DNA from 2 places in the Rossellomorea sp. NPDC071047 genome. Region 2 is predicted to be linked to the other one. Evidence: riboswitches for the same ligand, from Rfam matches in the RefSeq annotation. Region 2 holds a riboswitch; the other holds the start of a gene.
What was found. A riboswitch is a leader RNA that binds a small molecule or an ion and turns the genes downstream of it on or off. The one in region 2 is predicted to bind cobalamin.

Region 1 (4,333 bases), on a different contig from region 2:
GACGGTAAGGTTCTGGATATATCTTCGGACCTTCCAACGATGTTAGAAGAAATGAAAAAGACATCCATGGAGGATGCGAATAACTTCTTTAACTATTTAAGCTACTGTGGAAAAATGTATGAGCTCACAATGAAAAGCTTCTATAAAAAGAGCATCAATGGCTTGCAGGACCTACGCACGATGCATCCGGTCAAAGAATTACTGCAAATGGATCCGATGAAATCCATGGATGCTGCAAATCGTAAATTCATTAAAGACAAGCATTTGCTGCAGCTATTTAATTTCCTGGTCATGTACGTCGGTTCGTCACCTTACCATGCACCAGCCATCATGTCACAGCTTACACATGTTCAGTTGGGACTGGGAGTCCATTACGTAAAAGGCGGAATGTATAAAATTGCAGAGGCAATGGCAAAGGTGTTGGAGGAACTCGATGTAGAGATTCGCTTAAATTGTGAAGTTGAGGATATTCTTACCACTGGCAGCCGTGCTGAAGGAATACGTACGAAAATAGGAGAAGAGTTGATGGCGGACATCGTTGTATCGAATTTAGAGGCGATCCCTTGCTACAAATCCCTTTTGGCTGACTATCATGAGTCTCCTAAGGAAGTCGAGGAACTAAGTAAGTATGCCCCTACGGTCTCAGGGTTGGTACTGCTGCTAGGGGTAGATCGTAAATATGATCATCTTGCTCACCATAACTTCTTTTTCAGTAAGGACCCTAAAAATGAATTCAGGCAAATCTTCGATGAGAATAAACTGGCTGATGATCCGACGATTTATATTGGGATCTCGTCGAAATCGGATCCCGCACAGGCTCCTGAAGGAAAAGAAAACCTGTTTGTGTTGACACACGTGCCACCATTAAAAGAGGGTGAGGATTGGACTCAATACAAAGAAACTTATCGACTCAAAGTGCTGGATAAGTTGGAGAAAATGGGCGTAACAAATCTAAGGGATCATATTGAATACGAATATACCTTCACTCCTAACGACCTTCAAACCCTTTATGGGGCGAATGGTGGTTCAATCTATGGTACTGTCACAGACCGTAAGCTTAACGGAGGCTTCAAGATTCCGAATAAGAGCAGAGTGCTCTCTAATATGTACTTCGTGGGAGGTTCAACCCATCCAGGTGGAGGTGTGCCGATGGTCACACTTTCGGGACAACTGACAGCGGAACTGATCATTAATGAGCAAGTGAAGGTGAATCGATTCATTGGTTAATATGAAAAGGTGAAGGTTAAATTTAAATAATCTTCACCTTTTAGGCTTTTACTGCTTTTCTGAAGAATGATTATCTACGGTATCCGAGTTATTTACATTCTCTTCATCTTCATCAGGATAGGGGTCAAAGAAATTGACGACTTTCCCTGGACCTTCAAACCCGATAACCTGCTCTTTATCTTCTGGGTTTTTCTCATTTTTCTTCATACAAAAACTCCTTCCTGCCATTAGTTTGGCGAAAGGAGTTTTTTTCATCCCACTATTTAGTTCTTCCAATGATTATCTATAAATTGATCGCGACCTGATTTTGCCCGGTCTTGTTTATATTCATCTGGATTTTTCTTGTAGAATTTTTGATGGTATTCTTCTGCCGGATAGAAAGTGGAGGCAGGAAGAATGCTTGTGACGATAGGCTTCTTGAATCGTCCACTATTTACTATATCGTTCTTCGTTTTTTCAGCTAATTGTTTTTGGTGTTCATTATGATAGAAAATAGCTGTACGGTACTGATCCCCGCGGTCATGGAATTGTCCTCCATCATCCGTTGGGTCAATCTGAGGCCAGTATAGCTCTAATAATCTTTCATAAGGGAACAAATCAGGATTAAATGTGATTTGAACAGCTTCGTAATGTCCACTATTTCCTGCTTTTATATCTTGATATGTTGGGTTTTCAAGTTGGCCACCTGAATAACCCGACACGACATCAATAATTCCCGGTAATTCATCAAATGGCTTTACCATACACCAAAAACAACCACCTGCAAAGGTAGCGATTTCTTTTTTTTCATTCATTGCTGAACCTCCTGTACCTTATGTGCTCCTCTAAAGCAGTAAAGCGATTGCTTGAAACAGATTTTATCACGAAATAATGGAGGGGACAATCTATTAGCTTGAAGTTTGCACCTGGATTGATTCGAAAAGAAGGATTCCTGCTATTTTCAGCAAAGTTTATCAAATTTCATTCACTATCCATAGAATCTTGTGTATAATTCTGTTGAACGGAACAATTACATACGACATGAAATCAGGTGAAGCGGAAGTGACGATACTTCTTTGCTTCATAATAGGGAAGTTGGTGTAATTCCAACGCGGTCCCGCCACTGTAAATGGAAGTGAGCTGTATGAATGCCACTGTACCAATGGGTATGGGAAGGTGCAGCGAACAATGACCATGAGCCAGGAGACCTGCCTGATTTCTTTCGCACCAAATCTACGCGGATAGAAAGGTGTAATATGCATATTTAACGGTTTAAAGCCTTTTATGCATCTTACACAGCATCTCTAGTCCACTGGAGATGTTTTTTTGTCTGGGAATAAGTTCATTTACAGGAGGAAAACGTATGAAACACACATTCAAAATCATTCTCGTACTAATAGTATCTCTAGGACTCCTTTCAGCTTGCGGTACTGACGATGAAAGTGTAGAAAAGAATAAAAATAGCGGGGAAGCAAGTCAGGGACAATCTGCTTTTCCTTTGTCAGTAAACGACGCCTTGAATAATAAAGTCACGCTGGATGAGCAACCTAAGCATATTGTTTCATTGATTCCAAGCAACACAGAAATCTTATTCGAGTTAGGGTTGAATAAGGAAATTGTAGGGGTTTCAGATTTTGATAATTACCCAAAAGAAGCAGCGGACAAAGAAAAAATAGGTGGAATGGAATTTAACGTTGAGAAGATTATCGGTTTGAATCCGGATTTGGTTCTTGCTCATGAGTCCACTGCTGTGTCGGCAGAAGAAGGGTTAGAACAGCTTCGAAGTGCAGGGGTAAAGATATATATCGTACGTGATGCCAATAGCTTTGAGGAAGTGTACACCACGATGAAAAACATCGGCACATTGGTCGGTAAGAAAGATGAAGCTGAATCCGTCATTTCTGAGATGAAAGCAGATCTAGAATCCATTAAGGAAAAAGTCAGTGGTGTATCTGAAAAGAAAAAAGTGTATGTAGAGGTTTCACCATCTCCTGACATATATTCGACAGGGAAAAATACTTTCATTGATCAAATGCTATCGCTTGTAAATGCTGAGAATGTAATGAGTGAACAGGACGGATGGGTTCAGGTAAACCAAGAGGCAGTCATCGCTTCCAATCCAGACGTCATCATTACAACATATGGTTTTTATAGTGAAAATCCTAAGGAACAAGTGATGGGCCGAGAAGGTTGGAAAGATGTAACCGCTGTAAAAAATGAAGATGTCCATGACGTACATTCAGATTTGGTGACACGTACCGGTCCGAGATTAGTTGAAGGAGTAGAGGAAATTGCAAAGTCGATCTATCCGGAGTTATTTGCAGAATAAAATATGGATAACATACGGGTTGGCTGTAACGTTTTTACTTTTCGCTCTCTTTACAGGCATTTCGATCGGAACCGTCTCTGTCCCACCGATGGATATTCTGTTCATCGTTGGAGCCAAATGGTTTGGATTCCCTATACCGGGAGAAATTGATCCAATGTTTGCAAATATAGTGTACTCCATAAGATTGCCCAGAGTATTACTGGCATTATTGGTTGGCAGCTCCCTGGCAATTGCAGGAGCTTCTTTTCAAGGACTATTGCGCAACCCGCTTGCTGATCCATATACATTGGGTGTGTCTTCAGGAGCATCGGTCGGTGCTGTTATTACGTTGTTCTTTAATTGGAGCATTCCGTTCATTGGGAAGTTTACGCTTCCCTTTCTCAGTATTCTTTGTTCGATTATAACCGTCTTCCTAGTATTATGGTTTGCACAGAAGGTTGAAAGAACTATGAAAGTTGAAACCATCATATTGACTGGAATTATTTTCAGCTCTTTTTTAGGTTCCTTTATATCCTTAATGATTGCCCTGACGGGAGAGGAATTAAGACAGATTATCGGTTGGCTACTTGGAAGCGTGTCCATGAGAGGGTGGGATTACATTACGATAATATTCCCCTTTTTCTTAATTGGAGTGATCGTTTTGTTCCTCAATGGCAAGGAACTGAATGGCATGAGTTTTGGTGAAGAACAAGCCCATCACATCGGAATATCCGTACAAAAGAGAAAACTCCTTATCTTAATTGCTGGAAGTATCCTGACGGGAGCGGCTGTCGCCGTTTCAGGTACAATTGGATTTGT
Region 2 (4,333 bases):
CAGCAGGCCGATGATTTTCAAAAAAGACTCCTGCTCCCTTGATGAAAGAGCCGGGAACTGCTTGATATCCTTTGCCATATTGATCTCAAAAGGCGTCCAGAAGTTCCCAAGCATTCTCTTATACTTTGGATAGGCCCATGAAAACCTGACATCATCCCAGTTTAATATATTCGAACTTTGTCCATTTACAATTCCTGTAGATTTATTTGGTGCCTCAGAATCTATTAAGATTCGCTGTTTTAATCCATTCATTTTATCATCTTCCTCCCAGTCAGCTATGGCAGCTTTCACATTCTTCAAAATTTGAAACAGACGTCGATCTCACATAGTAGGTCGTTTTCAATCCTGACTTCCATGCATCTAAATGAAGAGATAGTAACTCTATCGCCTTGATATCATTCCGTACATACAAGTTAAACGATATTCCTTGATCTATATGTCGCTGTCTTTTCTCATTCTGTTTAATACTCCAGTGCTGATCTACGTTATAAGCCGTTTTGTAATACCAGGTCGTCTTAGGTGATAAATCAGGTGCTGTAACAGGGATCTTATAATCCTTCTTTTCTTCCGAGTATTCTAATCTGAATAAGGGATCTATGCTTGCTGTAGAGCCGGCTATGATCGAAGTGGACGAATTTGGCGCAACGGCCATTAAATATCCGTTTCTGATTCCTTGTGAAGAAACATCTTCCCGGAGTGCATCCCACCTCGGTCCTGAATATCCTTTTTTTGAAAAATACTCGCCAGTCGACCAGTCGGACCCGCTGTAATATGGATAGGAGCCTTTTTCTTTCGCTAGTTCTTGACTGGCTTTGATCGTGTAATAAGCAACATCCTCGTATATTGAATCACAGTAATCAACTGCTTCAATGCTCTCCCATTTCAAACCTTTTAATGCTAGGAGGTGATGCCACCCAAATGTTCCCAATCCAATCCCTCTATAGCGTCTGTTTGTCAGTTGGGCTTGCAGTACTGGAAGTTTATTAATATCAATGACGTTATCAAGTAATCTCACTCCTATGGATACGACCCTTTCCAGCTCATCATCCATGATTGTTTTGGCTAAAGAAACAGACGCCAGATTACAGACGACATAATCTCCGGGAGATTTATAGGTAATGATTTTCCCGTCTTTTATGACCTCTTCTTCCATGACGGTTGCACTCATATTCTGGGCGATTTCCGTACACAGATTACTGCAGTAAATCATTCCCTTATGCCCATTGGCATTCAGCCGATTGACTGTATCTCGGTAAAACATGTAGGGCGTTCCCGTTTCGAGTTGGGAAATCATGATCCGCTTGAAAATTTCAATTGCCGGAACCTTTTCCCTGGAAAGACCGGGACATTCTACACATTGCCAATATTTATCTCTGAACGAACCTTCTCCATCATACTCATCATAATAATCTTCCAGGGAATACCCCATGACCATCCTCACTTCATGGGGATCAAATAAATACCAATCCCCTCTCCTCTCCACTTGTTCCATAAATAAATCCGGTAAGCTGACTCCAGTGAATAGATCATGAGTACGCTGCCTTTCATCACCATTGTTTAAGCGTGTATCTAGAAAAGGAAAAATATCTTTATGCCATACATCCAAATAAACAGCTATCGCTCCTTGACGTTGACCTAATTGATCAACGGATACGGCTGTGTTATTTAATTGTTTCATCCATGGAATAACACCGGAACTTACTCCCTTGAAGCCTTTGATATTACTTCCTCTACTTCGTACCTTCCCCAGATAGATACCGAGACCGCCACCGTTTTTACTTAGTGTGGAAACATCTGTATTGCTGTCATAAATACTTCTCAAATCATCGGCTACCGTATCTATAAAGCAGCTCGATAACTGACCATGGCTTTTGCCGGCGTTGGCAAACGTAGGTGTTGCTACCGTCATATACAAATTAGACATGGCCCAATAAGCTTCTTCAATAAGCGCCAGCCGCTTTTCACGGGGTTCGTTCATAAAGAGTGTCATGGCGATGATCAGCAATCGTTCCTGAGGTAATTCAAGGATTTCACCATCATGGGACTTAGTTAAATATCGCTCTGATAGAGTGACGATCCCTATGTACGTAAACAGATGGTCGTTAGATGAATCCATGATCCTCCCCAAGGAATCAATTTCATCTTTGCTATATGATTCCAATAATGCAGACGTATATAGTTTCCTATCAGTCAAGTCTTGAATTAATTCAGAAAAGGAACTGTACAACTCGCTTTCTTCCACTCTCCTTGAATATGCGATCGTACGATAGAGTTTCATTAAATATAATTCTGCAGCCACATATGTCCAATCAGGTTCATGAGCAGTGATCCGTTCGACTGCCGCGAGGATCATGAAATGATAAAGCTTTTCTTTATTCAATTCAGATTGACCGTCTGCATACTTATAAGTCTTTTCATCGAATTCATTAAAATGAAGTTGTGGAAAGCGACTGTGGAGATTTGTTAGAACCCTTTTTGCTTCCATTGTGATCCTATGATCCTGTGATACGATTGACATCATCATTCCTCCCAAATTTATACAGTGTGGGAAGGATTCAAAAAAAGCCCATCCTTTCAAACGGATGGGCTTTTATATACGAAAGATATATGAATAGACTAAAGGGCCTACTCCAATCCTCGCTTTATCCTCCCAATTCCCGAAGAAGATAACACGTGATAAACAAGGCAGGTCTCCTGACTCGTGCTTCACCCTACTTTAAGGCCTTCCCATCGTATATGACAGTGGCAGTTCCTTATTTCGTCAGCACTTACAGTTGCGGGGACAGTTCCGGATTCACACCGGATTCCCTTTTAAGTCCATTCAGACACCCTATTCACAGGTTATAATCAATATATAGATAAAATAATTTAACAAAACACAAAATGTTGTGTTCTGTATCATCATAAACGATTGAAAATGAATTTACAAGTGAAACTATTCATTTTGTTTAGAAGTTGAAATCTTTTAATAGTATCACTCTATTACCCTCTTAAAGTCAAGAGATGAGACAAGTTAAACGATAGGAAGGAACCCCCCCATTAAAATATGCTTATAATTATTATTTTTCATGAAAAGAATAGAAGAAGATTGAATACTGCCTTCAAAAGGACACTAGTCAGCCGACACCTTCCTAAATGTTAGTTGAAGAAAATGTAGCCACTCTCTATAATTCAAATAGAAGGTTGTTTGACAGTATTCTTTGGTCCCCAATATTTTTTTATAGGCTGTTTAAATGGAGGAAAAGAACTCGATTTAAGCAGTCTCTTTTTTTTAGCATCCAAAAGAAAGTCTTCTTTCATTTTCATTTCAGCCCCGCAGTTGAAAGTCGGATGTAATCGCATACATTACAGTGAAAGAGGGACCATATTAGTAACCCGCTGTATTTCAACCTCATTACAATCTATACTTTTCGGCTTAAATACTTTCTTTTTACGGGCTTTTCCTTTAAAATGCGCATTAAGTGATTTTTTTCGAAATCACACCTTACTTCTGAAAGGGGTCTATTATGAAAAAATTATTAACGACTTTACTATTGACATTATTAACGATTGGACTAGCCGCTTGCGGTTCGAACGAGGAGAGCCAAAAACAAGCTGACGATAAAGCGAAAACAGAAGAGAAAAGCGATGGAAAGGCTCAGGAAGAGCAAGCGAAGCAAATGGAAGAAATGCAAAAGAAAATGGATGAACAAAAGATTGAAAAAGATAAGATCGTTGCTATTGTAAACGACGAAAAAATTAAAGGTGAGGATTTCAATAACGTATTGACTCAATCACAAATGCAATATCAACAGATGGGACAAGACCCGACAAGTAAAGATGCAGCAAAGAAAATCAAAGAACAAACTATTGATAGCCTGGTCGGACAAACACTCCTTATGCAACAGGCCGATGAAAAAGGCTACAAAGCATCTGAAGATGAAATCAATAAACAACTGGAAGAAGTTAAAAAGCAGTACGGTGATGAAAAGAAGTTTGAAGACGCAATGAAAAAAGCCGGATTCACAATGGACGAGTTAAAAGCTCAAATCGCTGAAAATATCAAATACACAAACTACGTTGAAAAAGAAATCAAAGTAGAAGAAGTTTCTGAAGATGAAATGAAGAAGTTTTACGATCAGTACGCAAGTCAGCAAGGTCAGGGTGAATCAAAAGATGCTCCAAAATTTGAAGAAGTTAAACCTCAAATCAAGACTCAGTTAGAGCAACAGAAAAAACAAGAAAAACTTGTTAAGCACGTAGAAGATTTAAAGAAAAATGCTAAAGTTGATGTGAAAATCTAAAGCTCCACTAAAGAAAGCCACCTGCACAGATAGGTGGCTTTCTTATGTTC

Region 1: it holds a riboswitch for cobalamin, as region 2 does, so the genes downstream of both, ACQKFO_RS03815 (ABC transporter substrate-binding protein) here and ACQKFO_RS18215 (ribonucleoside-diphosphate reductase subunit alpha) in region 2, are expected to answer to the same signal.

The regions. Positions count from the first base shown of each region.
Region 1 is NZ_JBNNJT010000001.1:725,860-730,192, forward strand. It holds gene ACQKFO_RS03800 (phytoene desaturase family protein) at 1-1,227, shown strand, start outside; gene ACQKFO_RS03805 (hypothetical protein) at 1,276-1,434, opposite strand; gene msrA (peptide-methionine (S)-S-oxide reductase MsrA) at 1,491-2,021, opposite strand; cobalamin riboswitch at 2,239-2,436, shown strand; gene ACQKFO_RS03815 (ABC transporter substrate-binding protein) at 2,570-3,535, shown strand; gene ACQKFO_RS03820 (FecCD family ABC transporter permease) at 3,498-4,333, shown strand, end outside.
Region 2 is NZ_JBNNJT010000005.1:316,177-320,509, reverse strand. It holds gene ACQKFO_RS18220 (ribonucleotide-diphosphate reductase subunit beta) at 1-252, opposite strand, end outside; gene ACQKFO_RS18215 (ribonucleoside-diphosphate reductase subunit alpha) at 272-2,485, opposite strand; cobalamin riboswitch at 2,668-2,848, opposite strand; gene ACQKFO_RS18210 (SurA N-terminal domain-containing protein) at 3,507-4,283, shown strand.